Regions from separate parts of the Nocardioides sp. P5_C9_2 genome, predicted to be linked through region 2. Evidence: riboswitches for the same ligand, from Rfam matches in the RefSeq annotation. Region 2 holds a riboswitch; the other holds the start of a gene.
What was found. A riboswitch is a leader RNA that binds a small molecule or an ion and turns the genes downstream of it on or off. The one in region 2 is predicted to bind guanidine.

Region 1 (3,925 bases), on a different contig from region 2:
CCCTTCGCCGTCGTCGCGTCGACCTCGCTCATGTCGCGGTTCCTCTCGCCGGGGCTGCTCGCGGGCCCGTCCACGGAAGCACCGCCGCGGGCGCGAGGAGATCACCCGTGYGGGGTGAGCCCGTCGTCGGGAGCCGCCCGGCGCGTGGCCCGGACGACGACGTCGTGCAGCTCTCCCGCTCCGTCGCCCACCGCCCGGACCGGCTCGTCCGCGCTGACGACCTCCCAGAGCGTCGGGTCGAGGCGGCCGACCACGCTCGCGGCGGTGACGGTCGCCTGCTCGGGAGGCCGTCGGTCGCCGCGGCCGTGCGCGTGACCGTCCTGCGGCTCGTGTGCGTGCCCGTGCCCGTGTCCGTGCCCGCCACCGGGCTCCTGGAGGTGGCCGACGACGAGCAGGGTCCCGCCCGGCGCGACCCAGGTGGCGAGGCGCTCGTAGAACGCCAGCTGGGGCATGGCGGGGTGCGCGTAGTGCGTGGTCACCAGGTCGTACTGCTGCGGCGGCTCCCAGGTGTCCAGGTCGGCGCGGACCCACGTGACCCGCACACCGGGCGACGCGTCCGCCACACGGTCGGCGGCCCGGGTCAGTGCCTGCTGCGAGATGTCGGCCGCGGTGACCTGCCAGCCGTGCTCGGCCAGCCAGATCGCCTCGGCGCCCTCGCCGCACCCGGCGTCCAGCGCCGTGCCCGGTACCAGGCCGGCCGTGCCGGAGGCGACGTACGGGTTGGCGGGCACGGGCGGACGTCCGTCCTCCGCGCCGACCTCCCGCCAGTGGGACTCCCAGTAGTCGGCGTCGAAGTCGTGCGTCATCGTGCCAGCCTGGGGCGTGCCGGACCGCGGGGCAAGCGGCGGGTCCGGATCAGTGGGTGAGCTTGAGTCCGACCACACAGCCGACGAGCCCGACGATCAGCGCCACCTTGACCAGGCTCGCCGGCTCGGCCCCCGTGGCCATCCCGAAGCCCACCGTGATCGCCGCGCCGATGCCGACCCACACGGCGTAGGCCGTCCCGATCGGCAGGGTGCGCATCGCGTAGGCCAGTCCGCCCATGCTCAGCACGAGACCGACGACGAAGACCACGGACGGGACGGGACGCGAGAACCCCTCGGAGCGACCCAGGGCCACGGCCCACAAGGCCTCCAGCACCCCGGACACGACGAGCACGATCCATGCCATGACGACCTCCATGAGGCCGTCTTGTCGCTGTCCGGGTACGGCTCCCTCGTCCGGCGAGCCGGGTCGGCTCGCCGCCGAGGCTACCCGCCGTGCGCCGTCGGCCCGGAATAGGCGCCCGGCGAGCGGGGTTGCCGCCACATGACCGACGAGCAGGCTCGAGCGACCATCGGCCTCACCGGCCTCGCGACCATGGGGCGCAACCTGGCCCGCAACATCGCCCGGAACGGCCACACCATCGCGGTGCACAACCGCACGACCGCACGGACGACCGCGCTGCTGGACGGCTACGGCGACGAGGGTGACTTCGTCGGGACCGAGTCGCTGGAGGAGCTGGTCGCCGCGATCGCCCGGCCCCGCGCGATCGTCATCATGGTGAAGGCCGGCGAGGCCACCGACGCGGTGATCGACGAGCTGGTGCCCCTGCTGGACGAGGACGACATCGTCGTCGACGCCGGCAACGCGCACTTCACCGACACGATCCGCCGTCAGGAGGCGCTGGCCGAGAAGGGCCTGCACTTCGTCGGCATGGGCGTCTCGGGCGGCGAGGAGGGCGCGCTCAACGGCCCGTCCATCATGGTCGGCGGCTCCGAGCACGCCTACGAGCGGCTGCGCCCGGTGGTCGAGTCGATCGCCGCGGTCGTCGACGGCACCCCGTGCTGCGCCCATGTCGGTCCCGACGGCGCCGGTCACTTCGTGAAGATGGTGCACAACGGCATCGAGTACGCCGACATGCAGCTCATCGCGGAGTCCTACGACCTGCTGCGCTCGGTGCTCGGCCTGGAGCCCGCGCAGGTGGCCGACATCTTCGAGGAGTGGAACGGCGGCGACCTCGAGTCGTTCCTCATCGAGATGACCGCCGACGTGCTGCGCCACACCGACGCCGCGACCGGACAGGCGTTCGTCGACGTGGTGCGCGACGCCGCCGAGCAGAAGGGCACCGGCCGCTGGACCGTGCAGAACGCCCTCGAGCTCGGCGTGCCGGTCACCRGCATCGCCGAGGCGACCTTCGCGCGCTCGCTCTCGGGCCACACCGAGCAGCGCGCCGCGGCCCGCGAGGTCTTCACCACCGACCCGGAGACGCAGCGCGTCGAGGTCGACCGCGACGTCTTCGTCGACCAGGTGCGCGCGGCGCTGTACGCCTCCAAGGTGGTCGCCTACGCCCAGGGGTTCGACCAGGTCGCGGCCGGCGCCGAGGCGCACGGCTGGGACATCGACCTCGGCGAGGTCGCCACCATCTGGCGTGGCGGCTGCATCATCCGGGCGCAGTTCCTCGACCGGATCAAGGAGGCGTACGCCGACGAGCCGGACCTCACCACCCTGCTCACCACGCCGTACTTCGCGGACGCCGTCAAGGACGGCGTGGACGCCTGGCGCGAGGTGGTCGCGACGGCGGCGCGCGGCGGCGTGCCGACCCCGGCGTTCTCCTCGTCGCTGGCCTACTTCGACGGCCTGCGGCGCGACCGGCTGCCGGCGGCGCTCATCCAGGCGCTGCGCGACAACTTCGGCGCGCACACCTACGAGCGGGTCGACCGGGACGGCACGTTCCACACCCGGTGGGCCGAGGACGACCGCGCCGAGGAGTCGGCGGGCTGATCGTCGCTCAGTCGAAGAGGATGACCTGGCGGATCGCGTGCCCGTCGGCGAGCTGGTCCATGCCCTCGTTGATGTCCTCGAGGGCGACGTGCGACGACACCAGGTGCTCGACCGGAAGACGTCCGGCGCGCCACAGGTCGGCGAAGACGGGGATGTCGCGGCTGGGGACGGCCGACCCGAGGTAGCTGCCGATGATGGTGCGCCCCTGGGCGACCAGCGCGAGCGGCGAGACGGTGGCCGTGTCGTCGGGGGCGGGCAGCCCCACCGTGACGGTCCGCCCGCCGGGGGCGGTGAGGTCGATCGCCGCCTCGAAGGCGCGGGCGCGTCCGACGCACTCGATCACGACCTCCGCGGTGAGCCCCTGCTCGACCGCCTCGGCGGGCGTCAGCGCGTCGTGGGCGCCCAGCCGCCGGGCGGCCTCGAGCTTCTCCGGGAGGGTGTCGACGCCGACGACGCGTACGCCGTCCTGGGCGAGCGCGGTGAGCACCGCGGCCATGCCCACTCCCCCGAGACCCACGACGGCGACGGTCTGGCCCGGTGTCGGCCGACCGGCGTTGAGGACCGCGCCACCCCCCGTGAGCACGGCGCACCCGAGCACCGCGGCGACCTCGGCGGGCACGTCGTCGTCCACCGCGACGACCGAGGTCTCGTGGACCACCGCGTGGTCTGCGAAGCCCGAGACGCCGAGGTGGTGGAAGACGTCGGCGCCCTCCCGGTGCAACCTGCGGGCGCCGCCGATGAGGTGCCCGGCGTTGTTGGCCGCGCTGCCCGGGACGCACGGGGCGAGCCCGTCGGTGGCGCAGGCGGGGCACTCACCGCACCGGGGCAGGAACGTCATCACCACGCGGGTGCCGACCGGGACCGTCGCACCGGGCCCGGCCTCCACGACCCGGCCCGCGGCCTCGTGCCCGAGCAGCATCGGGACCGGGCGCACCCGGTTGCCGTCGACGACCGACAGGTCGGAGTGGCACAGGCCCGCAGCCTCCACCCGCACGAGCAGCTCGCCGGGCCCGGGCGGGTCCAGCTCGAGCTCACTGATGGTCAGGGGACGCGAGTCGGCGTACGGGCGCGAGGCCCCGATCGACTCCAGGACGGCTCCACGGATCAGCATGGGGTCACTGTGCCGCACGCGACCGGGGCCGACGCGATCAGTCCAGCACGA
Region 2 (8,665 bases):
TACGGCGCACTGGTCGCCGGCTCCGAGCGCGGCCAGACGATCTCCGACAACCAGTCGGCCTTCGCCGAGCTCGGGGTCGCCCCGCACGTCGCGGGCCTGCGGCCAGAGCGCACGATGGACACCTCGGTGATGGGCCAGGACATCTCGCTGCCCGTCCTGATCAGCCCCACCGGAGTACAGGCCGTGCACCCCGACGGCGAGGTCGCCGTGGCACGGGCCGCGGCCTCGCGCGGCACCGTCATGGGCCTGTCGAACTTCGCGTCCAAGTCCGTCGAGGAGGTGACCGCCACCGGCGCCAGGACGTTCTTCCAGATGTACTGGACCGGCGATCGCGACGTGGTGGTGCAGCGCATGCAGCGCGCCCATGACGCCGGGTCCGTGGGCCTGATCGCCACCCTCGACTGGTCCTTCTCGATGGGCCGGGACTGGGGCAGCCCCGAGATCCCCGAGAAGGTCGACCTCAAGACGATGGTCCGGATGGCCCCCAAGGTCGCCACCAAGCCCCGGTGGCTGTGGGAGTTCGGCCGCACGGGCCAGATCCCCGACCTCACCGCACCCAACCTGGCCCCGCCCGGTGGCGAGGCGCCGACGTTCTTCACCGCGTACTACGAGTGGATGACCACCCCGCCGCCGTCGTGGGACGACGTCGCGTGGATGCGCGAGCAGTGGACCCAGATCAGCGGCGGCAGACCGTTCATGCTCAAGGGCGTCTGCCGCATCGACGACGCTCTCCGAGCCCGCGACGTCGGGGTGGCCGCGCTCTCGGTCTCCAACCACGGCGGCAACAACCTCGACGGGACCCCTGCGGCCATCCGGATGGTGAAGCCGATCGCCGACGCCGTCGGGCACGACCTCGACGTCGTCATGGACGGTGGCATCCGACGCGGCTCCGACGTCGTCAAGGCCGTCGCCCTCGGCGCACGCGCCGTGATGATCGGCCGCGCCTACCTCTGGGGCCTCGCCGCCAACGGCGAGCAGGGCGTCGGCAACGTCCTGGACGTACTGCGCTCCGGCATCGACTCCGCCCTCCTCGGGCTGGGAGTCGCCTCGCTCGAGGAACTGACGCCGGAGCACCTGCTGGTCCCGGACGGTTTCCACCGCGCGCTCGGAGCCGGCCGTCCCGTCGGCGTGAACGTCGCGGCCGAGGGGTAGCACGATGAAGCTGCTGCAGGAAGCGACCACGTCTGCCGCTCGGGAAGGTGGCCTGGTGTTGGTGCCGGTGGGTTCCCTCGAGCAGCACGGGCCCCACCTCCCCCTCGACACCGACACCGTGATCGCGACGGCCGTCGCCCGCGCCGCGGCCGAACGACTGGACGCATGGGTGGCGCCGGCGCTCGCGTACGGGTCGAGCGGTGAGCACCAGTCGTTCGCCGGGACGACGTCCATCGGCACCGACGTCCTTGGTCTGACAGTGGTCGAGCTTGTCCGCTCGATGCGCACCTGGGCCCAGCGCGTGGTGTTCGTCAACGCCCACGGCGGCAACGTAGCCGCCCTGTCCAAGGCGGTCGAGCAGGTGATCTCGGAGGGGCACAACGTCGGCTGGGTGGCATGCGCGACCGAGTTCCTCGACCTCCACGCAGGTCGCACCGAGACTTCTCTCATGCTGCACCTCAGTCCCTGGACCGTTCGTCTCGACAGGGCAGAACCTGGCGACACACGTCCCATTCGCGAGATCCTGTCCCTGATGAGGCAAGGCGGCGTTGCTGCGGTCTCACCCAATGGAGTGCTGGGTGATCCCACCGGAGCCAGCGGCGCCGAAGGAGCGAAACTGTTTGTGCGCATGGTGGACGAGGTGGTCAAGCAGACCTCTCGACAGGCCGCAGCGGTCGAGGCAGGGTGAGTCGCGTCGCGGTCGTGACAGGCGCCGCTCGCGGCATCGGTGCGGCGACGGTCGACCGCCTCGTGGCCGATGGCTGGCATGTCATGGCGCTCGACTCCTGTGAGGGACCGCCGCTGGCCACGAGGGAGCAGCTCGCGGCGATCTCGGCCGCGCACGGTGACCAGGTCATGAGCCGGGTGGTCGACGTGCGCGATCGCCGTGCCTTGGAGGAGTCGGTCGCCGAGGGCGTACGGCGATGGGGACGTATTGATGCCGCTGTTGCCGCGGCGGGCGTCATCCACGGGGGCAGGCCGCTCTGGGAAACGCCAGACGACGAGCTGCAGACCCTGTGGGACGTCGTGGCCAAGGGAGTCTGGAACACGGCTGCTGCCACCGTGCCCGCCATGCTCGCCGGCCCTCTCCCCCAGGAATGCCGGTTCGTGGCCGTGGCTTCCGCTGCCGGCACCCACGGACTGTTTCGGATGGCCGCCTACAACGCCGCCAAGCACGCCGTCGTCGGGATGGTCAAGGGTCTCGCTGCCGATCTCGTCGGCACCGGCATCACCGCCAGCGTTGTCTCCCCGGGGTCCACGAACACCGACATGCTGCGCGCGACCGCCGCTCTGTACGACGTCCCCACTGACGAGCTCGTCAGCCACCAGCTCATCCGCCGCGTCATCGACCCCGCCGAGATCGCGGCCGCCATCGCTTTCTGCGTCTCACCAGCCGGTGGCGTCGTCAACGGCACCGTGCTCCACGCCGACGGAGGGTTCAGCGGATGACCGAGCCGCTGCCCGTCGGCTTCCGGGTGGCCATGGATGAGCGGACGCTGAGCCTCGACTCGGGTCGCACCCTCATCGGCGGGTCGCCGATCACCGCGTTGCGACTGGCTCCCGCCGCCGCGGCACATCTCATCGACCGCGGGGTCACCGTCACCGACACGGTCTCCGCCCAGCTGGCCGGCCGGCTGCTCGACACGAACCTCGCCCATCCGGTCGTCGCCTCCACGAACCCCGCGTCCCCCCAGGAGCTCAGCGTCGTCGTACCGGTACGCGACCGACCGGAACAGCTGGACCGGTGCCTGGCCTCCCTGGCACCGCTGATGGTCATCGTCGTCGACGATGCCTCTGAGGACCCCGCACCGGTGGCCGAGGTCGCCCGGCGACACGGCGCCCGTCTGGTCCCGCTGCCCATCAACGTCGGGCCGGCCGCGGCTCGCAACGCGGGCCTGGCCGCGGTGACGACCCCGCTCGTCGGCTTCGTCGACTCCGACGTCGAGGTCACGTCGACGGACCTGCTTCGACTGACGCAGCACCTGGCGGATCCGTCCGTGGCGCTCGTGGCACCCAGGATCATGGGTCGCGCACGCGCGGAGCACCCTCGCTGGTTCGAGCGGTACGACGCCGTCGCGTCCTCCCTCACGCTCGGCGACCGGCCCGGCTCGGTCCGCCCGGGAGCAGCGGTCGCGTGGCTGCCCAGCGCGTGCCTGGTCGCGCGAGCCTCCCTGCTGGGGGACGGTTTCGATGCCGCGATGCGGGTCGGGGAGGACGTCGACCTGGTGTGGCGCCTCACCGCGCGGGGGCACCGGGTGCGCTACGCGCCCGAGGTGACCGCGCACCACGACGTGCGGGGAACTGTCCGCGGGTGGCTGGGACGCAAGTTCGTCTACGGGTCGGGCGGAGCCACCCTGGCACAGCGCCACGGGTCGCGCACCGCACCGGCGGTCCTGTCGCCCGTGATGGCCGTGTCGGCCGCCGCGGCCCTGCTGCGCCACCGGTGGTCCGCACCCGTCGTCACCTTCGGGGTGGTCGCCGCCGCCCGATCGGTGCACCGGGCGTTGCCGCAGGGGGTCGAGGGGTTCACTCGGACCCGGGTGGCCGTCGACATGTCGGTGCGGGGCGTCGGATGGGCGGTCCGCCAGGAGTCGGCATTGCTGCTGAGGCACTGGTGGCCTGTCGCGCTGCTTGCCCTGCCCTCTGCGCACGTACGCCGTGCCGTCGTGACGGCGCTGGTGGTCGACACCTGGGTCGCGGTCACGGAGAGGACGGACAAGGACCTGCCGCTCTGGATCCTGCTCGCCGGACGCCGCCTCGACGACCTCGCCTACGGCTCAGGTCTCTGGTGGGGCGCACTCCGGTTGCGCTCCATCACCTCACTTCGACCGCGCCGGACCGGCCGCTGGTAGGCGCGGGAACGGTCGCATCCCGCTGCGCGCATCCACCGGATGACCACGAGCAAGTCATGGCGGGACGCCCAGCACCGGTCGCTCGCCCACGTCAACCAGAGACCTCACCGCGAGCCTTCACACTTCAAGCACTGTCGGCCTGGTTGTCCGTCCGTACGAAACGTCCCGGTGCCTGATGAGCCTCCTCAGCGCTGGAAACGAGACTTCGAGGCGGGCCGCTGGACCAGGGCGTCGGCGAACCTGCCGACAGCGTCGATGACCGGCTCCCACTCCGGGTCTCCCACCAGGTCATTGGTCGCGGCGGGGCGGACGAACTCGATCGCCCGGGCTCTCGAGGGACCAGCCGCCGCGGCTTCGGCCAGGGCGCCGACACCGATCCGCTGACTCCTGATCGCCAACACCTAGACCTCGTGTGGCTCCTGCGCCGCCGAGGTGGTGCTTCTCCGCGCGGGCCGGTCAGCCGTTGGTTCCGCGTCGCGGCGAGCTCAGGTGACGCGGGTCAGCGCCCTGGCGAGCGCGTGGAGGACGTCACTGGTGTTGTAACCGTGCYGGGACACGCGGATGCCGCCGACTCGTGAGCTGGTGAAGACCAGGTGGTCTCGAGCCAGTGCTGCCTGGACGTCGCGTCCCGAAGCGCGGGGGTGTCGCAACGAGATGAGGTGGTGGCTGGCGGCTGGGTCCCCTGCTCGACGGAACGGGTACCAGCCGGACGGGGCCACGAGGTCGACGAGCTCGTGGGCCAGGAGGCGTGAGTGATCGGCGAGCGCGGGGATACCTGCGCTGCTGAGCAGGTCGATGGAGTGCTGCAGCCCGACGGCAGAGGCGTACGACATCGTGGACAACTCGTAGCGGCGGGCGCCAGAGGCCAGTCTGAGGTCCGTCGCGGTGAAGTCGAAGGGATCCTCAGCCCCCATCCATCCCACCACCGGAGGCACGAGCTCGGCCAGGTCGGCGTCCAGCGCGGCGAGGGCGACGCCGCCGTGGGCCGAGAGCCACTTGTACCCGCTGCACACGAGGGCATCGACGCCCCAGTCCCTCATGCTCACCGGGGCGGCACCCGCAAGCTGGGTCACATCGACGACGACACGGGCCCCCACCATGTGCGCTGCGCGGGCCACGGCGGCGACGTCGATCCTCGTGCCGGTCGCGTACTGCACCGCGCTCACGCACACGACGCCGGTCCGCTCGTTCACCGCTGCGATGAGCCCGTCGGTGAGATCGCTGCCGGGCTCGTCGACGACCCAGCGGAGGACAGGTGGCGTGGCATGGCTCCGACCACTGGCGGCGAGCCACGGGTACGTGACGCTGGGGAAGTCGGTGGTCACCAGCACGACCTCGGGTGCGTTCGACCTCAGTCCCGAGGCAAGGGCCGCGGCAAGCTGCCCCAGCCCTTCGCTCGCCCCAGCCAGCACCGCGATCGATCCAGGCGGGGCGTCGAACAGCGATGCTGCGGCCTGCCGTACGCCGTCCAGGACTCTTGCCTCGGCGTCGTCGGACAGTCGGACGTTGCCGTACTGGCCGACCTCCTCGAGGAACCGCGTCATCGCCTCGATGGTCGGGCGGGGCACGAGCCCCAGGGATGCCTGGTTGAGGTAGGTGTACTCCTCGAGAGCCGCGTACATCTGCCGCGGGAGCAACGCGCCGTCGGCGTCACGACTGGCCCGTGGAGCGTTCACCTCGACGACGCCCTCGAATGAGCGACGCCACGATCCGCCCTGCAGCAAGACACGACAGACTCCTTCTGCGTCGTCTTGTCCTGCCGGGCACGACGCACCTCGTCCGGGCCAGCACGATCATGCCGGGCTCGGGCAAGCCTACGCATCGCCGAACACGGCAGGGTGCGCCTCGTCTACGTCCTCGGCCCGGAGTTCGACGAGTACGAGGGAGAAGCGGTGTGGGAGGACCTCAAGCTCGGCGCGCGCCGTGCGTCGTCCTTCGGACGCATCGCGGTCGTCACCGACGCAGGACGGGTCCGGGCCGACCATGAAGCTCTTCGGTGTCCGCGCCCGGCTTGCGGGACCGACACTCGAATGCGCCCCGGCGCCGGTTGTGACGCCGAGATCCACCCATCGAGGTCCCGGACGAGACGTCCGTAGTACTTCGCGGAGCCCACGTGACAAGGATGACGGATGCGCGGTGTCACCGGCGTGGAAGGACGTTCCGAGCTACGCCGACAGGCGTCGGAAGGGGACACCTCCGAGTCCCCGCCAGTGCAACAACTCAGGCGCCCCGACATGGTCTGGATGCGGTCCACCAGGACTCCTGGCTGGCCGGAGAGCTGGAGCCGGAGAGGCCCGCTCCTGTCACAATCCGATCATGACGGGACGAGCACATCCTGGAGTCGATGCCTACCTCGCCCAGCTGCCCTCGTGGCAACAGTCGATATGCGAGGAGCTCCGCGAAACGATCTGGGCCACGGACCCCGAGATCAAGGAAACGATCAAGCGAACCGTGCAGCCCTACTTCGTCCTCGACGGCAATGTCTGCGCCCTGCTGGCGACGAAAGACCATGTCAACCTCTTCCTCTACGATCCGACCGTCACCGACCCCCAAGGGCTCATCAACCAAGGACGGGGAAACGCGACCGCCCGGGCGATCCAGATCTACGAACACGATGAGATCAACCGGGATGCCCTGCAGGACATCCTGAGTGAGATCGTCGCCAACAACAGGCAAGGCGGATGGCGCCGACTCAGCCGTCCATGAGATCCCGGTTCGGACGATCGGTGCTACCCACGCCGATCGCGATGAATGGACGCAGCACACCAACGGCCTTGGTCGGACTGATCTCGGGTTGGACCGACGCCACGCTTGGACCTCGTCTCAGTGATCGCGTCAGCGCCCACGTCGGCGTTCGGCAGCTCCACTTTGCAGTCCGCGCCATAGTGTCGATCCATGACTTCCGCTGACATCCGCTTCTACTTCGATCCGGTGTGCCCCTTCTGCTGGCTGACCAGCAAGTGGATCCGGATGGTGCAGGCCGAACGCGACCTGTCGGTGGACTGGCGGTTCATCTCGCTGCGGCTGATCAACGAGCACATCGACTACGACGCCCACTTCCCGCCCGAGTACGAGGCGGGGCACAACGACGGACTGCGCCTGTTGCGCGCGGTGGCCCGCGCGCGGCAGGAGCACGGCAGCCAGGCCGTGGACTCGCTCCAAGCGGCGCTCGGGGCACACATCTTCGACGCGCCTCCCACCGACCCCGCGGACGAAGGGGCGGACCGTGAGCGACACGGCACCCGTCAGTTCCTCGAGCCCATCCTGACCGAGGTGGGCCTGCCCACCCAGCTGGCCGACGCACTCGACGACACCTCGTGGGACGCCGCGATCCGCGCGGACGGTGACGAGGCCCTCGCACTGACCGGAAGGGACGTCGGCACGCCCATCATCCACTTCGAACCCCCGGACGGTGTGGCGTTCTTCGGCCCCGTCATCAGCCGCCTCCCCGAGCCCGACCGGGCCGGGGAGCTGTGGGACCACGTGGTCGGGCTGGCCCGGTTCCCCGGCTTCGCCGAGCTCAAGCGCAGCCTGCGCGAGCAACCTCAACTGGTCGGCTTCGGCGTTGAGCCCGGCGCCGTCGGCAAGCAGGAGGACTGGCACGGTGGCAGCCGGCGACAGAGGAGTGAGCGCGGATGACGCAGTCGGAGTCGAGGACCCACCAGGAGGCGGTGATCGTGGCGGCCACCCCCGAGGCGGTCTACGACCTGGTCAGTGACATCACGCGGACCGGTGAGTGGAGCCCGGTCTGTACGGCGTGCTGGTGGGACGACGAGGCGGACGCGGGTCGGGTCGGCGCCTGGTTCACCGGCCGCAACGAGCTCCCGAACCGCACCTGGGAAACCCGGTCCCAGGTGGTCGCAGCCGACCGCGGCAGGGAGTTCGCCTGGGTCGTGGGTGGGGCGTTCGTGCGGTGGGGCTTCACCTTCGAGTCGGTGGGAGCGGGAACGCGGCTGACCGAGACCTGGGAGTTCCTCCCGGACGGACTGATGATGTTTGCGGACAAGTTCGGTGACAGGGCCATGGACGAGATCGAGGACCGCACCCGGCAAGCCCATGCGGGGATCCCCACGACCCTCGCCGCAATCAAGCAGATCGCAGAGACCAACTGATCCCACCGGCGAAGAGCCCGGGGAGAGCAACGCGCGCCTCGTACCGTCCTTGTCTATTGACCCGCCGACCCAGATCCACCGGCGCCTTCCTTTTGACGAAGTCGTCTCATCGGCTAGATGAGACGAGGGCAGTGCCCGACAGGCGGCGGGGTGGGGCACCCTCGAGTCCGACCTCGAGGTCGGCTGGCATCAGGTGTGCATCGCTCGCAGGAGCAGCACCACGCCGCGCGCCGTGTCGAGGTTGGCCGCGACGGCGACGATCGCCAGCCCCCACAGCGGTAGGCCGCTGATCGCCGCCAGGGCGAAGATCAGCAACCGGACCTCGCGCCGGAAGAGCAACCGCACGTCGGTGTCGCGGCCCACCGCGTGGACGTAGGAGATCAGCAGGCAGCCGCACCCGGCGGCGAACCCCCAGGCCCAGGCGGTCTCCGCGTGGCCGGCGCCGATGACCAGGCCGACCACCACAGCGAGGTCGGCGTAGCGGTCCAGCAACGTGTCGAGCGCGGCGCCGCGGCGCGAGGCTCGGCCGCTTACTCGCGCCAGCTCGCC

Region 1: it holds a riboswitch for guanidine, as region 2 does, so the genes downstream of both, ACXJKL_RS07835 (DMT family transporter) here and ACXJKL_RS02190 (aminotransferase class V-fold PLP-dependent enzyme) in region 2, are expected to answer to the same signal.

Annotation. Positions count from the first base shown of each region.
Region 1 covers NZ_JBFUMD010000111.1:1,657-5,581, forward strand. The annotation lists gene ACXJKL_RS07825 (MFS transporter) at 1-32, opposite strand, end outside; gene ACXJKL_RS07830 (class I SAM-dependent methyltransferase) at 102-806, opposite strand; gene ACXJKL_RS07835 (DMT family transporter) at 856-1,170, opposite strand; guanidine-III (ykkC-III) riboswitch at 1,181-1,245, opposite strand; gene gndA (NADP-dependent phosphogluconate dehydrogenase) at 1,309-2,763, shown strand; gene ACXJKL_RS07845 (zinc-binding dehydrogenase) at 2,771-3,874, opposite strand; gene ACXJKL_RS07850 (biotin/lipoyl-binding carrier protein) at 3,912-3,925, opposite strand, start outside.
Region 2 covers NZ_JBFUMD010000020.1:8,442-17,106, reverse strand. The annotation lists partial or broken gene mftD (pre-mycofactocin synthase MftD) at 1-1,152, shown strand, start outside; gene mftE (mycofactocin biosynthesis peptidyl-dipeptidase MftE) at 1,157-1,840, shown strand; gene ACXJKL_RS02205 (mycofactocin-coupled SDR family oxidoreductase) at 1,855-2,601, shown strand; gene mftF (mycofactocin biosynthesis glycosyltransferase MftF) at 2,598-4,004, shown strand; gene ACXJKL_RS02195 (hypothetical protein) at 4,190-4,402, opposite strand; gene ACXJKL_RS02190 (aminotransferase class V-fold PLP-dependent enzyme) at 4,490-5,680, opposite strand; guanidine-III (ykkC-III) riboswitch at 5,745-5,810, opposite strand; gene ACXJKL_RS02185 (STAS/SEC14 domain-containing protein) at 5,825-6,100, shown strand; gene ACXJKL_RS02180 (DUF1801 domain-containing protein) at 6,321-6,710, shown strand; gene ACXJKL_RS02175 (mycothiol-dependent nitroreductase Rv2466c family protein) at 6,900-7,643, shown strand; gene ACXJKL_RS02170 (SRPBCC family protein) at 7,640-8,116, shown strand; gene ACXJKL_RS02165 (NTP transferase domain-containing protein) at 8,306-8,665, opposite strand, start outside.